One region of the Enterococcus sp. DIV0755b genome, then DNA from elsewhere that is predicted to be linked to it. Evidence: riboswitches for the same ligand, from Rfam matches in the RefSeq annotation. Region 1 holds a riboswitch; the other holds the start of a gene.
What was found. Region 1 has a riboswitch for magnesium ahead of mgtA (magnesium-translocating P-type ATPase). Riboswitches for the same ligand answer to the same signal wherever they lie in the genome.

Region 1 (9,967 bases):
CTACTTGGATTCCTGGAATACCTGCTGCTGCAGCTTTTTGTGCTAATGTTTTAGCCGCTGTTTGTTTTTCTCTTGGTGTTGAAATAGCAAAACCGTTATTTTGAATATAAAAAACTGCATTGGCATGATAAGCACCAGCAAAGTTCATTGCTTCATAAAAGTCCCCTTGGGATGAACCGCCATCACCAGTATAGACAAATGTAACGTTTTTACTATTGCGTTTTTTAAGACCTAAAGCCACACCAGCTGCTTGAACATATTGTGCCCCAATAATGATTTGAGGTGGCATTGCGTGTAAATCTTCCGGATATAAATTCCCTGCCACGTGTCCGCGAGACCATAAAAATGCTTCTTTTAAAGGTAATCCGTGTTGGACAAGTTGTGGTACATCACGGTAACCAGGAAATAGACGATCTTCTTTTTCAAATGCAAAATGACTTGCTAATTGACTTGCTTCTTGTCCTGCTGTTGGTGCGTAAAAGCCAAGACGACCTTGACGGTTTAATGCAGTTGAACGTTGATCTAAAACCCGAGACCATACCATCTGTGTCATTAATTCAACTAACTCATCGTCACTTAAATCAGGGATTAAATCTTTGTTAACCACCTTACCATCTTTGTCCAATGCCTGATATGTTGGAAAATCAGCATTGATCTCATCCAAAATCTTTTGGAAATCGATTACATTCTTCGCCATTTTATTACCCATTCCTCTCTTAAATAAATGACCCTAAGTATAACAGCTTAATATTCTGTATTAGGTATTTAGTAGAACTTACATCATTAAACTATCATTTATCGGAAAGAAATACAACTCAGAAGCTCAATAAATCACGAAAAAAAATCAATAAAAATAGCTTAACAGCAGTTTGTTTTTTGTGAAACCAATCACACGTGTAAAGCGCTTTAAAGAATACACCATTATTTTTTTAAGATCTTCAAAAATTTTAGTACAGCAATATAAAAAATGCGACAGCCATTTAAGGACTGTCGCATTATGTTATACCCAATCAGAAGTAAACTTAATATAAATTCGTTTAGCAATTTCAATTGCAATTAAATAGCCTAAAATAATTAGGACAAACCACAACCAATAATTCAGTGGTAAAGTCGTAAATTCAAAAACAGTTCGTAATGGAGATAATACGAGTACAAAGCCGGTAACAATCGCTAAGATACTGGTCAAAATAACTGGCCAAGAGGCGCGACTTTGAATAAATGGTAGTTTTCGAGTACGCACCATGTGGACCACTAATGTTTGTGTTGTTAAGCCCACCAAAAACCAGCCAGTTTGGAATAGGCTTTGTGCAGCTACTGTATTAGCCCCTAAGACAAACCACATAACTAAAAAGGTCAAGATATCAAAGATACTAGAGACCGGTCCAATTGCAACGGTAAATTTGAATAAATCACCAATTTCCCAACGCACAGGTTTTACTAATTCTTCATCATCAACATTATCCCAAGGAATTGTTAATTGAGCCATATCATAGACTAAATTTTGAACCAATAGTTGAATTGAAAGCATTGGTAAAAATGGTAAAAAAGCACTCGCTACTAAAATAGAAAAAACATTACCAAAGTTTGAACTAATCGTAAATTTGATATATTTCATCATGTTGGAAAAGACACGACGTCCTTCAATCACACCTGTTTCTAACACATTTAAACTTTTCTCTAGTAAAATAATTGAACTGGCATCTTTTGTGATATCCGCTGCGGTATCAACAGATATACCCACATCCGCTTTTCTTAAAGCAGGTGCATCATTAATACCATCCCCCATAAAACCAACCGTGTGACCTTTTCTTTGAATCACTTCAATTAAACGCGATTTTTGCATGGGATTTAATTTGGCAAATAGATTGGTTTCATCGACTTGATCCATTAATTCTTCATCGGATAATACTTCAATATCTGTTCCTAACAAAATATTCGTCACACCAATGCCAACATCTTGACAAACTTTTTTTGCGACAATGGCGTTATCACCAGTCAAAACCTTTACAGCAACACCATGTTCATGTAAAGATTTAATCGCTGAAATAGCAGATTCTTTTGCTGGATCCAAAAAGCCCATAAAACCAATTAACGTCATATCTTTTTCATCAGCCACCGAATAAGTTGCATCACTATGCGCGTCTTTTTTTACCGCCACAGTTAAAACACGCATCCCTTGTTCGTTCATTTTAATATTAACATTGCGCATTTTCTCTTTTAACTTATCATCTAAAAGGACCGTTTCCCCATCAATTTCAGCGTATTTACATACTTGTTCCATCTCTTCAACGGCACCTTTTGTGACCATAATTTGATGTTGGTCCGCTTTAACTACAACTGTTAGGCGACGTCTCGAAAAATCAAATGGAATCTCATCAATTTTAACCACATCATTAAAAGGTAGCGTACAGTTATTTTCTTCAAAATAATTTAAAACAGCAATATCCATCAAGTTTTTCCAACCGGTTTGATAATGAGAATTTAAATAGGTCATCGCCAACACATTTTGATTTTCTTTTCCTAAAGGATTTAAATGTTGCACTAAAACTACACGGTCTTCTGTAATTGTTCCAGTTTTATCAGTACACAAAACATCCATACTACCAAGATTTTGAATAGAAGGAAGTTCTTTTACAATAACTTTTTGTTTGGATAATGCCAAAGCTCCTTTGGCTAAATTACTCGTTACAATCATCGGTAACATTTCAGGGGTTAAACCAACCGCCACGGCAATCGCAAAAAAGAACGCCGATGTCCAGTCACCTTTTGTTAAGCCATTAATTAAAAAAACTACTGGAAATAATACCATTACCATCCGCAATAGTAATTTGCTCACTCGCGTTAAGCCTACATCAAATGCTGTTTTACCTCGTTTACTAGTGGCATTGCGAGCAATATCTCCAAAAAACGTTTCTTGACCTGTTTTTAAAATAATTGCTTTACCTTGTCCACTTAATACATCAGTTCCCATAAAAACTAAATCATCTAAATCTAAAGCTGAGATATCTTCATCTTTTTTTACACCGGCATCGACAAATTTTTCCACCGGCATCGATTCACCTGTTAAAGATGATTGATTAACAAATAAGTCCTTTGTCCAAATTAAAACAGCGTCCGCTGGAATCATATCCCCTGTAGCTAAAGTCACAATATCCCCTGGTACGATTTCATCCATTGGAATTTCTTTGGTGCGACCATCCCGGGTAACTGCACAGGTATTTTCAATTAATTCTTTTAGCGCTAAACTAGCTTTTTGAGAACGAAATTCTTGCACAAACGTAATGGTAACACTGGCTAAAATCATCACCAACATCACAATTGCTGCTTCATAATCACTCGTAGCAAAAGATACTACTGCTAAAGCAGCCAATACCAATACAAAAGGATCTTTAAATCCTTCTATAAATAATAGCCAAGCTGGAGTTGGTTTTTGGGCATCTACACGATTTTCACCATATTCTTCTAAACGCTCTTTCGCATCTTCAGAGGATAACCCATTAATCGATGTTCGTAACTCCATAAATAATTCACGTTCTGATAAAAATGCTAATTTTTTCAATTCTTGTTCTTTAGTATTTTTTGTAAATAACATATTCTCTCTCCTTTTACTAAGAGAGAACAAACTCCCTCTTAGCTATTTTATTTAATTTCTGTCGCGAGGGACTGGGGTGTTCCATATCCATCAACCTTTCTAAATTTTATTTCAAATTTTTTGGACTATTTGAAAGTCACATTCGTTATCTTTTTTTGGTAAGAGTGCCAATAAACTGGCTAAATAAAGGTTTCACTTCACTCATGACTTTCTTTCTAACTTGTAAGACAATTACCAAAATAAAAAAGACACGTACTCAACAATGAGCACGCGTCTAATAAGCGTATGTTCATGTTGAGCTTTAGCACTATAGGGCGTAGATAGCAATTACTATCAGCTGCATTATGGATAACCTTCACGATTATCCCTGTTCTACCAACTAAGAGTCTCTCGATTCTTTCGCGGCAGCAGCTTATGTCCATATAGGAGCCTCACCTAACAAATATTTGATTATGAAAATTTCAATCTCTTTTCATTTATATCCTAATGAAGTTAGCAAATTTTGTCAACCATTAAAAAAAATTTTCAGTTAGAAAATAACTAATCATCTGAAAACAATCGTTATAAATTAAAAAATATTAGCGAATAGCAAAAAGCCCCGATTCTGATTGCACGTTGCATATTTTGCCTTTATTATATTTAAATAAAATCTAATACTAATTTTTTAATAACAATATATAGGAGAACTGGATGAATTTACGTGATTTTATATCTTGGCGCGAACAACGTCAATTAGAAGTAGTTGAAGCACTCTATCAACATCCTAGTGGTATTACTTCAGCAGAACTTTTGAAGTTAAGTCGTGCATCTGAAAAAACTATTCGCACTATTATTGGTGAGCTTCAATTGCGCTTTCCCGCTTTTAAAATTGTTTCCCACCGCCAACATTATTATTGGCAAGCACCTAGCAATTTAGGATTAGACCGTTTTTATGACTATCTAATGCAAGAAACAAGTGAGATGAAACTTTTAGAACACCTTTTATTTGAAGACTGTTTTACATATTCTGATTGTGCCAACACGCTTTTTTTAAGTAATGCCGGTTTTCATCGACTACGCAAAAAATTTCAAAATCTTTTAGCTCCTTATGGCGTTAAAATTTGCAATCGTCCTTTTCGCATCGAAGGCAATGAAATTTTCATCCGTAGTTTATATACGTTATATTTTTGCGAAAAACGACATGGGGCAGCTTACTTGTTGCCTGATAGTCAAAGCGATAACGCTTTAAGTGCATTAGTTACAGCGATTTTAAAAGAAAATCAGCTGCCAGAAAACTATCGAGTACATGAGGAACTTTATTTTTCAGGGGCAGTCGCTATCTGGCGTCAAAATACAGGGCATAAATTACCAATGCAAACAGAAAAAAGCGATTTTTTAAAAGCTGAAAGGAAAATGACCCAAGATGCTTTATTACAATTGAAAGAAACGCTACTACAAATGAACTGGCGCTTTGATTTTACCGAAACCTTTTGGTCAGTTGCCTACGATTATTTATTATTATCTTTTGAACATTTTAAACAAGCAAAGTTAAAAAATCCCCGCATCAATCAACTGGCTAAAAAAACGGAACATTTTCTGACGGAGTTATTAAATACAACGAAACAAAGTGTTACGCAAACACAAAAAGATAACTTAATTTGGTACTTCTGTAACGAAAATTACATCTATCTAAAAGACTGTGACTTCATCGCTATTTTATCTAATTCGAGACGGGAATTTGTTTTAAATTATGAAAAGAAAAATCCGAGTATAATAGCGGGTTTAAAAAGATTTATAGAGGATTATAAGCAAAAGCACCAGTTTATTGTGACGACAGATCAAATTTATCAACAACTATTCCTTATTATTACCTTATTACCACAAGTTTTAGCATATTGGCAGATTAGAACGAAAACTTTGATCTTATCCGATGTTTCTTTAACTCACCCTCAATATTTACATCAATTATTACGGCAACACTTTCCAACTGAAACACAATTTGAAATTATTCAAACTATTACAAGCGAGCAAGATGCTGTTCATGAACAATTGGAAGCCTATGATTTAATCATCTCAACTTTCTCACCACAAGAAATGTTTGCACATTTGCCAGTGGTAACAATTAAAGCAACACCAGATTTTCATGACTTTCTAAAAATCGAAACCACCTTACAACAGACTACTAATAAAAAAATGAAACCAATCCCTCCAGTATAAGAAAAGCAAAATGAACTCGTTTAGCTCTCAAGTAATTAGATAGAATTTTAATAAATTTCCTCTCAGATTTCTTCAAATTTTAGCTAATTACCGCAGAGAGTTAGTTCATTATGCTAGACATTAAGAAAAGAAAATGAACTTGTTTCGCTCTCAAGTAATTAGATAGAATTTTAATAAATTGCCCCTCAGATTTCTTCAAATTTTAGCTAATTACCGCAGAGAGTTAGTTCATTATGCTAGACATTAAGAAAAGAAAATGAACTCGTTTCGCTCTCCAGTGATTAGCTAGAATTCCTTTACTTAATAAAAAAACTTTCCCGCAACACTATAAAATTTGCGAGAAAGTTTTTTTATTACGCGGAAAAGTAATCGGCAATAGCATTTAAAATTCTTTCACTTGCTTGACCATCGCCATAGGGATTTTTTGCTTGCGCCATTTTTTCATAAGCATTTTTATCAGTCAATAATTGTTTTGCAGCCTCATAAACTTGCTCTTCATCTGTTCCCACTAAACGTAAAGTCCCTGCTTCAATGCCTTCTGGGCGTTCAGTTGTATCTCGTAAAACTAAAACAGGCACCCCAAGAGAAGGCGCTTCTTCTTGTACTCCACCTGAATCGGTCATAATTAAATAGCTTCTAGCAGCCAAATTATGAAAATCCACGACGTCTAGTGGCTCAATTAAAGCCACGTTTTTAAGATCACCAAGATTTTTCTGGGCATTTTCTCGGACCAAAGGATTTTTATGCATTGGAAACACAATAGAAACATCCGAAAATTCTTCAGCTAAACGCCGTAAAGCGTGAAAAACAGCGGTCATAGGCTCACCTAAATTTTCTCGCCGGTGCATTGTTACTAAGATTTGCTTTTTATCAGTAGTCAAAGCCGGATGATGATAATCTTTTTGAACCGTGTACTTCATGGCATCAATAGCAGTATTGCCGGTTACATAAATCCGTGCTGGCAGATGGTGTTCTTGTTGCAGATTAGCCTCACTGGTTTTTGTTGGTGCAAAATAAAGATCACTTAAAACATCTGTTAGTTGACGATTGGCTTCTTCTGGGTAAGGGGAATATTTATTGTATGTTCGTAATCCTGCTTCAACGTGTCCAATGGGGATTTGTTGGTAAAAAGCAGCCGTTGCCGCTGCAAAAGTCGTAGTGGTGTCCCCATGAACTAAAACAATATCTGGTTTAGCTTGTTTTAAGACAGGTTGTAATTCTAACAACACCTTGGTTGTAATATCCGTTAATGTCTGACCTTGGCTCATAATATCCAAATCAAAATCAGCCTTTAACGTAAAAATTTTCATAACTTGATCTAGCATCTCACGATGTTGCGCTGTCACTGCTACAATTGATTCAAAACGTTCATCTTTTTCTAACTCTTTAACTAGTGGCGCCATTTTTATTGCTTCTGGTCTCGTGCCAAAAATTGACATTACTTTAATTGTCATCATTAATCTCCTCTTTTCAAAATGAAATAACCATTGATAAAAAAACAGTTATTTTCTCTTGAACTTATTTTAGCATAACCAACCACTAGATAAAAAAACCACGACTAAAAATAGTCGTGGTAAAAAGATCATTAAATTGTATCGCCATTGAAAATTGAATTTTTTACAATTACATAATCGACTTTGCGAATTGCTTCTAAGTCTTTACCACCGGCATAAGAAATAGAAGATTGTAAATCTTGTTGCATTTCAATCAGTGTATCAGAAAGTTTACCTTTATAAGGAATCCAAATTTTCTTTCCTTCGACGTTTTTCTTTTCGCCTTTTTGGAATTCAGAAGCACTCCCAAAGTACTCTTTTAAAACCACACCATCTTGCACTTTAGTTTCACCAGGAGATTCCTCGTGGCCGGCAAATAAAGAACCAATCATCACCATGGTTGCCCCAAAACGGACAGATTTTGCAATATCACCATGAGTACGAATTCCACCATCGGCGATAATCGGTTTACGAGCAGCTTTTGCACACCAACGAACTGCCGCTAGTTGCCATCCGCCTGTCCCAAAACCAGTTTTAATTTTGGTGATACAAACTTTACCAGGTCCAATTCCGACCTTAGTTGCATCTGCACCAGCATTTTCTAACTCGCGAACAGCCTCTGGAGTCCCAACGTTACCGGCGATGACAAAACTTTCTGGTAAAAGTCGTTTAATGTGTTGAATCATTTCAATCACTGCATTGGCATGACCATGGGCAATATCAATAGTAATATAATCAGGTACTAAATTTTCTGCTGCCAATTCTTCTACAAAAGTATATTCATGGGGTTTTACTCCCACACTGATAGAAGTAATTAAGTTTTTACTTTGCATTTTTTTAATAAAAGGAATGCGCGCATCTTCGTTAAAACGATGCATAATGTAAAAATAGCCATTTTCAGCTAAAAATTCCGCAATATTTTCATCAATAATGGTCTGCATATTAGCAGGAACCACTGGCATTTTAAAGGAATGCTTCCCTAAAGTTACAGTCGTATCACATTCTGAACGAGAACTTACGATACATTTATTTGGAATCAATTGGACATCTTCATAATCAAAAACTTTCATATCAAACATAATGAATAGCCTCCATTTGTTTATTGGGTCACATTTTTTGCGCCCTATGTAATTTAGCGCATCTAAATTAGAAATGCAACAAAAGAAAGTAAAAAAAGTGATAAAACGCAAAAATCGTTCGGAAATTCCGAACGATTTTCACTTTAACCTAAAATATTATTAGAAATTACTTTATGGCAGATCATTACCAGCCGCAAGATAAATGCTATACCAGTCTTCTTTTGATAAGACGATATCACTTGCCTTGGCAATTTCTTCAATGCGCTGTAAATTCATGGTGCCAATAATTACTTGCATATTGGCCGGATGACGTAAAATCCAAGCAGAAGCAATCCCTGTTGGTGTTGTATGATATTTTTCTGCCATTTCAGTCAATTTTTCATTCAATTTTGGAAATTTATCATTCCCAATAAAGACTCCTTCAAAAAAACCATATTGATAAGGCGACCAAGCTTGGATGGTCATATCATTTAAACGAGAAAATTCCAAGATGCCATCATCATGATCGACACTACGCGGATCTGTCATATTAACATGCAGGCCAAAATCAATCATACCAGTGTGCATAATTCCAAATTGCAATTGATTTGCAACTAAAGGCTGACGGACATATTTTTGCAACAACTCAATTTGTCGAGAATATTGATTACTAACACCAAAGTATTTTACTTTTCCTTCTGATTCCAACTGGTCAAAAGCAGCTGCTACTTCTTCTGGTTCCATCAAAGTATCTGGTCGATGTAATAATAAGGCATCTAAATAATCTACTTGTAAACGTTGTAAGCTTTTTTCCACCGAAGTAATAATATGTTCTTTAGAAAAATCATACATTTCGCCTGGAACAATACCACATTTGCTTTGAATAAACATATCTTCTCTTTTATAACCGGTTTTAGCAAAAGCTTCTGCAAATATCTCTTCACATTTGCCTTGACCATAAATATCGGCATGATCAAAAAAGTTAATACCATTTTCTACCGCTGTTTGAATTACAGCTACCGGATCTTTTGCCTCCGTAATACGCATACACCCTAAAACTATACTGGAAACTCCCAGTTCATTTGGGCCAAAATTAACTTGCTTCATCTTCTTCCCTCCATTAAAAATCACAATTGATAAAATTTAACTACTGCTAAATTTTACCACACCTGTTAGAAAACGCTAACAAATTTTACCGTTTTAAATCCGAAAAAGTAGTTGTGATAAAAGTGTCAGCTACAAGCAATGAGAAGTCATTTTAAGAAAATTGCTATTCCAAATTATTACGAAATTTCAACTTCTTTAAAAGGTGCTCATTAATACGATTTATTAAAAAAGGTGTGACAAGACTTTTGTCACACCTCATTTCTAGCTAAATTGGCTTTTTATCATCTCTTATTTAACGCTTTAGCTCCAATATCTTGCCGGTAAAACATCTCTGGTAATGCCATTTGACTTAGCGCTGTATAAACCTCATGACAAGCCTCATCTAAACTAGCAGCTTGGGCGGCAACCAAGAAAATTCTTCCCCCGTTTGCCACGAGTTGATCTTCTGCGAGTGTCGCACCAGCATAATAAAGTTCTGTATTTGCCGTTGTCTTTTGCGGTAAAATCATCCCTTTTTGATA
Region 2 (9,967 bases), 160 kb from region 1:
CTCCACCAAAAATAATAACTACAGCGATTAATGCGATAAATAGATTACGGAAAAATTTCTTTCGTTCTGCGCCAACAAGTGGATTTGCGACTTCTACCCCAACGTTAGCCAAGGTTTTCCGCCCTTGCAGACGATATTGTACTAAACCAAAAAACATACCGACAGCAGCAATAGAAAATCCTAAGTGATAATTAACTTTTTGACCTAAAGTCCCCACAATAATCGGCGCAATTAAACTACCAATATTAATCCCCATATAAAAAATTGAAAAAGCTGTATCACGTCTTAAATCTTCTTTAGAATACAAATGCCCAACCATGCCGGAGACATTTGATTTTAGCATCCCTGTTCCAATTACAATCAAAATCATTGAAATAAATAGCGCTGCTAAGCCAAATGGCGTTGCTAAAACGATATGGCCAAACATAATGAAAATCCCGCCATAAAAGACTGTTTTGTGAGAACCTAGAAGTCGATCTGAAATCCAGCCCCCAACAATACTTGACATATAAACCATTGAACCATAAATAGACATAATCGCCACAGCTGTTGCCTTTGGTAAACCCAGACCACCATTTGTGACAGCATCGTACATATAATAAAGTAAAATTGCCCGCATACCATAATAGCTAAATCGTTCCCACATCTCAGTGAAAAAAAGCGTCGCAAGCCCTCGTGGTTGCCCCATAAAAGTTTTTTCTTCCATATAAAAGCTCCTTTTGCTTCAGTATCATAAATAGATAAATTTTTCTGAAAATTCACAGAGACTAGTTTATTCTTTTCATTTATAAATTTCAAGAATAATTAACTGAGAGAAATTTATTTAAATAACCACCATTTTTAATGTCAATGAGAATTTTAAATTTTGTTTTTACTTCATCAGTTTTAAATCAAGATTTTTTAATTTTTTTCATGAGACAAGAGTTATTTTTTTCACATTAAGATGGTGGTATAGAACTAAAAAATTATTCTACTTCATTAGTAAATATATCAGCTCAGATTTCTATCTTTATCGTATCAATCGATAAAAACGAACAAAACAAAACTAAAAATATTAAAAACCAAACAAATTGATGCAAATAAAAACATTTGGGAGTAAAATAAAAAGGAAAGAAGAAAGGAGTAAAAATGAAAACAACTCAAGATCCATCTTTTAAAACTTATGGCCGCACTATAACAGAATACGATTTTAGCAATATGGTGATCACGATGGAAGAAAAAAAGCTGATCGCCACACCAAAAGAAGGAAATCAATATCTCGCTTCAGTCCCAGCGATTGAAGCTTTGCCAGAATTTGATTGGGTGCAAAAAAATATTTTTGCAGGCTTACCAATTCAATTTGGTTCTGGCGCTGGACATAACAAAGCAATCACCGCCATTGAATTTCATCAAGGTAGTGAAGTAATTGTCGCACTTACTGATGCAATTTTGGTTGTAGGGCATCGTTACGATATTGTAGATAATACTTACGATGCAACTTTAATGGAAAGTTTTTTACTAGAAAAAGGCACCGCAATTGAACTATTCAGTACAACTTTACATTACAGTCCCATTGAAACAAATGATGATGGCTATCAACAGGCAATTGCTTTAATTAAAGGGACAAATACCCCCTTAACCACAGAAGTTGATAATCCCCTTGTTAAAGTAACGAATAAATTTATGCTTGTCCATCCATCTCGTACCGATAAAATTGCAGCGGGCTTTCAAGTGGGATTAATTGATAAACGAATTAAATGACTACCAATTTCTTAATTTGACAGTAATCGTTAATAAAAAAGCAAAAAGACGCTAAATTATAATTTAAGCTAACAAAAAAGGAGTCGTTAATAACAGACTCCTTTTTTACTATAGTGTATTTTCATTGTCTATAAACTTTACTTTTTATGCTCACAATAATTCTTGGTAACGCCCAATATAAAATCGTTTAACTAACGTAACTAATGTAAGATAAGCTATAATCGTCAGAATTAACCATAACCAGTAATTCGTTGGTAATATCGCGAGCCCTAAATTGTGACCAAATGTTGTAAAAGGTAAAATAGAACCGATTAAAATTCCTAATGAAGTGATCGTCATCATAATAAACGAGCCACGACTTTGAATAAATGGAATTTTAGGTGTACGTAATGCATGTAAGACAAGCGTTTGGGACCATAGTGATTCTACAAACCAGCCAGCGTGGAAGAGAGCCATAAAAGCTAGTTGTTGTTGTGGGTTTAATGTATGGTAGTTTCCTCCGATTACAGCCGGACAAATAATAAAATACATTAATAAATACGTAGTAATATCAAAAAAAGAACTCGTTGGGCCCAACCATAGCATAAATTTTCCAATTGTTTTAGCTTGCCAGCGTTTTGGCGTAACTAAATACTCATTATCCATCCGATCCCAAGGAATTGAAACACATGAGATATCATAAATAAGATTTAAAAAGAGAATTTGTAATGGCAACATTGGTAAAAATGGCAAGAAAGTACTAGCTACTAAAACTGAAAACATATTGCCAAAATTAGAACTTGCAGTCGCTTTAATATACTTCATAATATTGCCAAAGGTTTCGCGACCCAAAATAATTCCACGCTCTAAGACCATTAAATCTTTTTCCAATAAGATAACGTCTGCAGATTCTTTGGCGATATCAACTGCTGTATCCACCGAAATGCCGACATCTGCGGCTTTCATTGCCGGCGCATCATTAATGCCATCACCAAGAAAACCTACAGTATGACCGTTTTCTCTTAAAACGGTCGTAATTTGTTGTTTCTGCTGTGGATTTAGCTTTACAAAAATGTTGTTTTCTTCCACTAATTTACTTAGTTTTTGCTTCGATACTTTACTAAGATCTTCTCCACTAATAATGTTTTCGTCTTGTAGTCCCACTTGTTGGCAGACAGATTTTGTTACTAATGCATTGTCACCAGTTAAGACTTTGACCCCTACACCGTGATTTTTTAGTGTTTCCAATGCTTGTTTTGTCGTTTCCTTTGGTGGATCAAGAAAGGCTAAATAACCGATTAAAACCATTTCAGCTTCGTCAGAAATCGAAAACTCACCAGCAACACTTGGATTAGTTTTTTGAGCTACGGCAATTACCCGCAAGCCATCTTCATTTAGCTCATTCACTTTTTCTAAAACCTTTTGTTTAACCGCTTGTGTCAAAGCCGTAATTTTACCATCAATCTCAACAAAACTAGCAATTTGCAGCATTTCTTCGACTGCGCCTTTTGTGATCATTTGTGTTTTTCCACTTGGATCTTCTACGACTACACTCATTCTTCTACGTTCAAAATCAAAAGGAATTTCATCCACCTTTTTATAACGAATTTTATTTGTGTCCAATTGCTCTCTAGCCGTTTCAATAATCGCAACATCTAATAAATTCTTTAACCCAGTCTGATAATGGCTATTTAAATAAGCATGGCGTAGTACCCGCGCATCTTCATTACCATTTAAGTCCAAATGATATTCTAAAATGATTTTATCTTGCGTTAGAGTTCCTGTTTTATCCGTACACAAAACATCGATTGCGCCAAAGTTTTGAATAGAATTCAAATTTTTAATGACAGTGCCTTTTTTTGCCATAACAGTAGCACCCTTAACCAAATTGGTAGTCACAATCATTGGTAACATTTCTGGAGTTAAACCGACAGCCACCGAAAGTCCAAACAAAAACGCTTCTAGCCAATCACCTTTAGTAAACCCATTGATGATGATTACGGTTGGTGCCATTAATGCCATAAATTTAATAAACACAAATGAGGTCTTTTTGATACCAGTTTCAAAACTGGTCTTAACCGGTGTACTAGCTAATGACTCTGCGATATTTCCAAATAATGTCTGATTGCCAGTCGCAATTACAATTCCTTTAGCACTTCCACTGACTACATTGCTTCCCATATACACCATGTTTTCATAACTAGTTTCTGTATTCCGTTTCGTGATAAGTGCTTCGGCACGTTTTTCGACCGGATAACTCTCTCCTGTCAAAGCTGATTGTGAAATAAATAAATCTTTTGTATTTACAAGACGCATGTCAGCCGGAATCATATCTCCGGCAGCTAATTTTACAATATCCCCACAAACAATTTCTGACATCGGAATTTCAACATATTGATTTTCTCGTTTAACTGTAGCTGTCACTTTAACTAAAGACTTCAACTTTTCTGCAGCTTGATTAGAACGAACCGACTGAATCAAAGTCATAGTACCACTAATTAATACCATCGTAAAAATTATCCCACTACCAAAAAAATCACGTTCTTCAGGAGATGCAATAACAATATCTGTCACAAATGATGTAATCCCAAGTCCAATTAAAACCAAAGTAAATGGCGTAATGTAAGCTTTTAGCACTTCAATGAAAAGTGGCATTTTCTTTCCATATGCAATTTTGTTATCACCATATTTTGCTCTTTGGTTTTCAGCTTGTTCAAAGGATAATCCTCTGTTGGAACTTTGAAATGTCTCAAAAAGATTGTCTACTGTCTTTTTGGCCATTAATTCATAATTAACATTGTTTCGTTTTAGTTTTTTCTTTTCCATCTTCTCTTCCTTCTCTCCAATAAACATTCGCCACAATAAAATTCCTATCCCTAAAAATAGGACAAATTCTCCTAGCGTTTTCATAAAAAACCTCCTGAGCTAGGGTTTGGAGAGATGAGGAGCTAAAAACAAATAGACAATAATTGCCTTTTAGTTTGTTTTCCCCATTTCTGCAAACCCATGTTCTTCGAACTACTATCGTCCATTTGTTTTCATCTCCTCGTTTCAAAATGCTTTGCTTATTTAGCAGTAATTACCACTTGGCTAGTTACTTATTCTTAAAAAATGTAAATTTAAAGCTACATCCCTTTTTCTCCTTTCGCTTTATTGGAAAATCACAATCAGACCAACAAAAAAACGGCTTTTCGCAGTAAACTCCACGAAAAGCCGTACCATAATTATCAAAACACATGACAAATAGACGTTGATCTAATCGTTGAGTTTTGGCACTATACAACGTAAAGATAAACATCTTAGCTACCTTAAGAAGAGCCTTGTATTCGACAATTCCTGTTCTACCCATTGGCGTCTCTCGACATTTTTGGGCAGTAGCCTGTGTTTGTATAGGAGCCTCACCTAACAAATCATATTTTATTTTCCGTTGAAAGAATAACAAACGAAAAACAGCTTGTCAACCACTTCTAAATACAAATATTATTCAAATCTGAAAATATACGCATTTATCCCATGTTAATATACTATTTCTTTATTGTAAAAAATATTTTATAACAAGTTTTTATCTTTTAAATTTTATTGTCGTTATTTAAAAGTAAATACTGGGGTGAAAGTAGTAGTTGAACTGATTTATCCAATTCAAAATGTCCGATATGATTTTTTGATGGTTGATAGGTACTAATCATATTTACAAAAAACTTCTCATCTCATTTCCCCTAAATAATAATGACAACAAAAAAAAGAACCCTTTACAGTTAAGGGTTCTTTTACCATTCGATAAGTTATTATTAACGACGGATTTCTTTGATACGAGCAGCTTTGCCGTGTAAAGCACGTAAGTAGTACAATTTTGCACGACGAACTTTACCGTAGCGAACGACTTCAATTTTAGCAACACGTGGTGTGTGTAATGGGAAAGTACGTTCAACACCAACACCGTTTGATACTTTACGAACAGTGTAAGTTTCGCTGATACCAGCACCGCGGCGTTTGATAACAACACCTTCAAATAACTGGATACGTTCTCTTGTACCTTCGACAACTTTCGCATGAACGCGAACTGTGTCACCAGGACGAAAAGCAGGAATGTCAGTACGTAATTGTTCTTGAGTTAGTTCTTGAATCAATGGATTCATTTTTATCATTCTCCTTATTTCCAAACAATCTTAAGGTGCGTCACCTCAGCGGATTATCGTAATAGTTGAGTGAAACACTCACTCAAACATACTACCATATATTAAATCGAGATGTAAAGAAGAAATTCTTGTCAAACTCATTTTTTTAGTTCACTATCAATGTCATAATCAGTCTCAGAAATTAGTTTTTCTAATGATTGTCTTATTTGCTCTTGTTGGTTTTTGGTTACATCTGGCGCTAAAGTAACGGTTATTTTTCCTGTTTCATTATCGTTTGTGGTGTGCGTGTCACTACTAACTTTTTTTATTTGCGTGGAATAATCTAAGAATAATTGCCGTTTTATCTCATCCATAGTATCTGATAAAGACTGACTGGGCTTCGTCGTTACGCGATTAGGTAGCTGTTGGTTTTGTATTTTTTGATCAATATAGTGATCGATATCTTGCATATTGATTGTCTCGTTATTGGCTACTTGATTAATAACCAATTGATACTCTCCCAGATGATAGTCGTTTAGTTTTTGATTCAACTGCTCTAATTCAGTGTCATCGGGCTTTCTTCCTAATAGGTCCAAAGTTAAAATTTGTTTATTTTCATCAATATTTTGATTTAAAACATAATAATCAGCCATCGCATTATTAACAAATCCTTTTGCCCGTTGTTGCGACATTTCTGTTTGAATCAAATTTCCCGCTGAAATAAAACTGGGAATTGCAATTAAAACAGCTACTGCAACCATAAGATAATGCCGCCGCTTTTCCATTTTATTATCAACTGCTATTCGATAGTTTAAATGTAATACCCGCACCACCAGAAATGTTGTAATCGTAATAAAAGCAACATTGACTAAAAATAAATATCCCGATCCAAAAAACATCCCCAAATCTTGGGTATAAATCGCATAGCCCATCACACATAGTGGTGGCATCAGAGCTGTCGCAATGGCTACACCGGGTACAATATTATTCGCTTCTTTTTGTCTGGCACCGATCATTCCTGCCGTGCCACCTAAAATAGCAATGATTGCATCCCAAATTGTCGGTTCTGTCCGTGCTAAAATTTCACTACTTGCATAAGTTAGAGGTGATAACCAAAAATAAAGCAAGGCACTTACGACTGCAAAAAGCGCTTCTAATACTAATAAACGTAACGCGCGAATCGTTAAATGACTATCAAAAACGCCCAACCCCATACCTAGACCTTGGACTGGTGCCATCAATGGCGAGATTAACATAGCCCCAATTAAAATTGGTTGCGAGTTTATATTTAAGCCAATTGAAACAATAAAAATAGCACAAACTAAAATAACAAAATTTTCTTTTTTAATATTGACACCAGCAGAAATCTTTTCATAAAGCTCTTCATTGGTTAATGTCCCACTTTTGACGATAAGAAGCCCTCCTTTAACAGCAATTTCTCTTTTAATTGTACCAAGAGAAAAGTTTTTTATGAAATCTAAACACCATTAAAAATCGCAATTGAACAATTTTACATTCAACCCGAGCTAAAACACAAAAAAAGCCATGTACTTAACTACCGCAACTGTACAAACAGACAAAGTAGATAAGTATGGCTATTAGTTATAAAAAAAATTACGATTTCACGGATTGCTCTTCTTGTTTAATTTCTGCTAGCATTTTTTCCATTTCTTTAGTTAGAGGATAAGAAGCCAGCATATCCGGACGACGTAAATAAGTCCGTCTTAAGGATTCTTTTAATTGCCAAGCTTCAATTAATTTATGATTACCATTCATTAAAACTTCTGGCACTTTCATCCCCGCAAATTCTGCTGGACGGGTATATTGCGGATGTTCTAATAGACCAGTTGAATGGGAATCTGTTTTTGCTGAAGTCTCATTGCCTAAAACATCTGGTAAAAGGCGCACAGTAGCGTCAATCATCACCATCGCACCGAGTTCTCCACCGGTTAAAACGTAATCTCCTAAAGAAACTTCATCGGTGACAAGACTACGAATCCGTTCGTCATAGCCCTCATAGTGCCCACAAATAAAAATCAGATGCTCTTCTTTGGCAAACTCTTCGGCAACTTTTTGGTCAAATTTCTTACCGGCAGGGTCTAATAAAATGACTCTTTTTTTTACGTTCGGAGTTGCTTCTTCAATAGCTTTTAAATTATCATAAATCGGCTGCACTTTTAAAAGCATCCCAGCGCCCCCACCATAAGGATAATCATCGACCGTTTTATGCTTGTTATTAGCAAAATCACGAAAATTAGCAACATTAATTTCTAACAACTCTTTGTCTCGTGCTTTGCCGATAATTGATTCTCCCATTGGTCCTTCAAACATACGGGGAAACAGAGTCAATACATCAATCCTCATCGTCAATCAACCCTTCTGGCAATTCTACTTTTACAATACCATTTGCTAAATCAATCTCTTTTACAACTGAGGCGATGTAAGGAATTAAAGCATCTTTTTTACCTTTTCGTTGCACCACCCAGACATCATTTGCCCCCGGAGATAAAATTTCTTTTATCTTACCAATTTCTTTGTCATCTTCATCAACAACAATTAAGCCAATAATTTGATGATAATAATATTCATCTTCAGCCAGTTGGGCAAGATTGTCTTTAGCAACTTTTAAAATACCATCGCGAAATTTTTCAACATCATTGATGTTAGGATAACCTTCAAAGGTTAACAAATCAAAGTTTTTATGGCGACGGTGACCCGCTACAGTCAATTCTAGCGGTGGCATCCCTTCACGAAATAAAAATAGTTTTTCTCCTTTTTGATAGCGCTCATCGGGAAAATCTGTTTGCGAAATAACCCGCACTTCCCCACGAATGCCATGGGTGTTGACAATTTTTCCAACATTTAAATATTCCATTTTATAGCCTCTTTTCCCTTATTATCTCAAGTAAAATTTCTGATTCATTTTATCATGCCTCAGAGTTTTCTGCTAGCCTACTTTGTAGAGGTTCAATCCTACTTCAGTATCTTCTACTAATAAATTTTTAGGCGTCGTTAATAGTAAATAGCACCAATAAAAATCGCCGACGCAAGCACCACTATGAGCCGCAATTAATAAACGTAGCCAAGTATATGGCCATACTCGCATGACAATAAGTAACAATGTCGTCAAAATGACAAAGGGTGCAATACTAATTAAAAAGAACTGCCATTTTCGATACAAAGATCCCGGACTAGTGGCGTATACCATTTGGTTTTTAAAACCAAATTTTACTTTTCCTTTACGATTAAAAATTTTGAAAAAGATACCATGTATGCCCTCATGAAGGATTACCACTATTACAAGGCTAATGACAATAGCACAAAATTCAACTAAAAAAAACATACTTTTAAAGGGAGGCTGACTGATAGGGGGTAATAATAAAAGAACGTAGCAAACCGCCATCACTATTAGTGAAGCAATATTCAATTTTTTTATAATTTTTTCATCTTCTAATAAATTTAAATTACGATATAACTGCATAAACCAACCTACTTTTCTAACAATTGGACAAATCATTTTGGTAACGATACTTTTATTATAACATTTCCATATTTTTCTATCGCGATTACATCTAATAATTAAACAATTAGTAAAAAACCAAAAAAATCCCCAAACAAAATCATCTTTGCCAGCTTCTAAATAGCTAAGCAGATAATTTTATTTGGGAAGAATTAATTTTATAAAGTAAGACAAATTAGCTATTTGTTCATCGAAACAGCCATTTCTAGAGCTGGAATAGTATCTTCATGGGCCACAGTATAAACAGTTTTACCTTCTTGCCAAACCACCTGATTGGCTTCATAACCGTTTTGGGCCATATCAATTGTAATTTGACCTACGTCTTTTGGCGCTGGCAAAGTTGCTTTTTCTAGATAATTGACAACTTCTTTTGCTAATGCAGTTCCGTCTTGGCCGGCTACATTACTAGCCCGCACTAAAATTGACCAGTTACCTTCCTGCCAATTTAAATAAGTTGAACCAGCGGCACCTTGACTATAAGCGGTAATATTATGACCTAAATCAACTTTTTTGCCTCCGTCATCAAATTGATACGAAACAGCTTTTTTAGCCGCGGCTTTTGTGTCAAATTGCTCCATTTTATAGCGAGCAAAAGGCGTTTGTTGGTTTAAAC

Region 2: linked by a shared signal. The riboswitch ahead of mgtA (magnesium-translocating P-type ATPase) and the one ahead of mgtA (magnesium-translocating P-type ATPase) in region 1 are both predicted to bind magnesium.

Annotation. Positions count from the first base shown of each region.
Region 1 covers NZ_JBIOQN010000001.1:2,081,140-2,091,106, forward strand. The annotation lists gene pdhA (pyruvate dehydrogenase (acetyl-transferring) E1 component subunit alpha) at 1-709, opposite strand, end outside; gene mgtA (magnesium-translocating P-type ATPase) at 1,001-3,592, opposite strand; M-box (ykoK) riboswitch at 3,872-4,042, opposite strand; gene IGI65_RS09965 (helix-turn-helix domain-containing protein) at 4,283-5,788, shown strand; gene wecB (non-hydrolyzing UDP-N-acetylglucosamine 2-epimerase) at 6,142-7,242, opposite strand; gene guaC (GMP reductase) at 7,374-8,351, opposite strand; gene IGI65_RS09980 (aldo/keto reductase) at 8,532-9,446, opposite strand; gene purD (phosphoribosylamine--glycine ligase) at 9,728-9,967, opposite strand, start outside.
Region 2 covers NZ_JBIOQN010000001.1:2,238,264-2,248,230, forward strand. The annotation lists gene IGI65_RS10710 (peptide MFS transporter) at 1-706, opposite strand, end outside; gene IGI65_RS10715 (DUF4867 family protein) at 1,129-1,740, shown strand; gene mgtA (magnesium-translocating P-type ATPase) at 1,891-4,545, opposite strand; M-box (ykoK) riboswitch at 4,967-5,136, opposite strand; gene rplS (50S ribosomal protein L19) at 5,508-5,855, opposite strand; gene IGI65_RS10730 (TIGR00341 family protein) at 5,993-7,282, opposite strand; gene trmD (tRNA (guanosine(37)-N1)-methyltransferase TrmD) at 7,449-8,198, opposite strand; gene rimM (ribosome maturation factor RimM) at 8,188-8,709, opposite strand; gene IGI65_RS10745 (DUF3267 domain-containing protein) at 8,782-9,315, opposite strand; gene IGI65_RS10750 (hypothetical protein) at 9,534-9,967, opposite strand, start outside.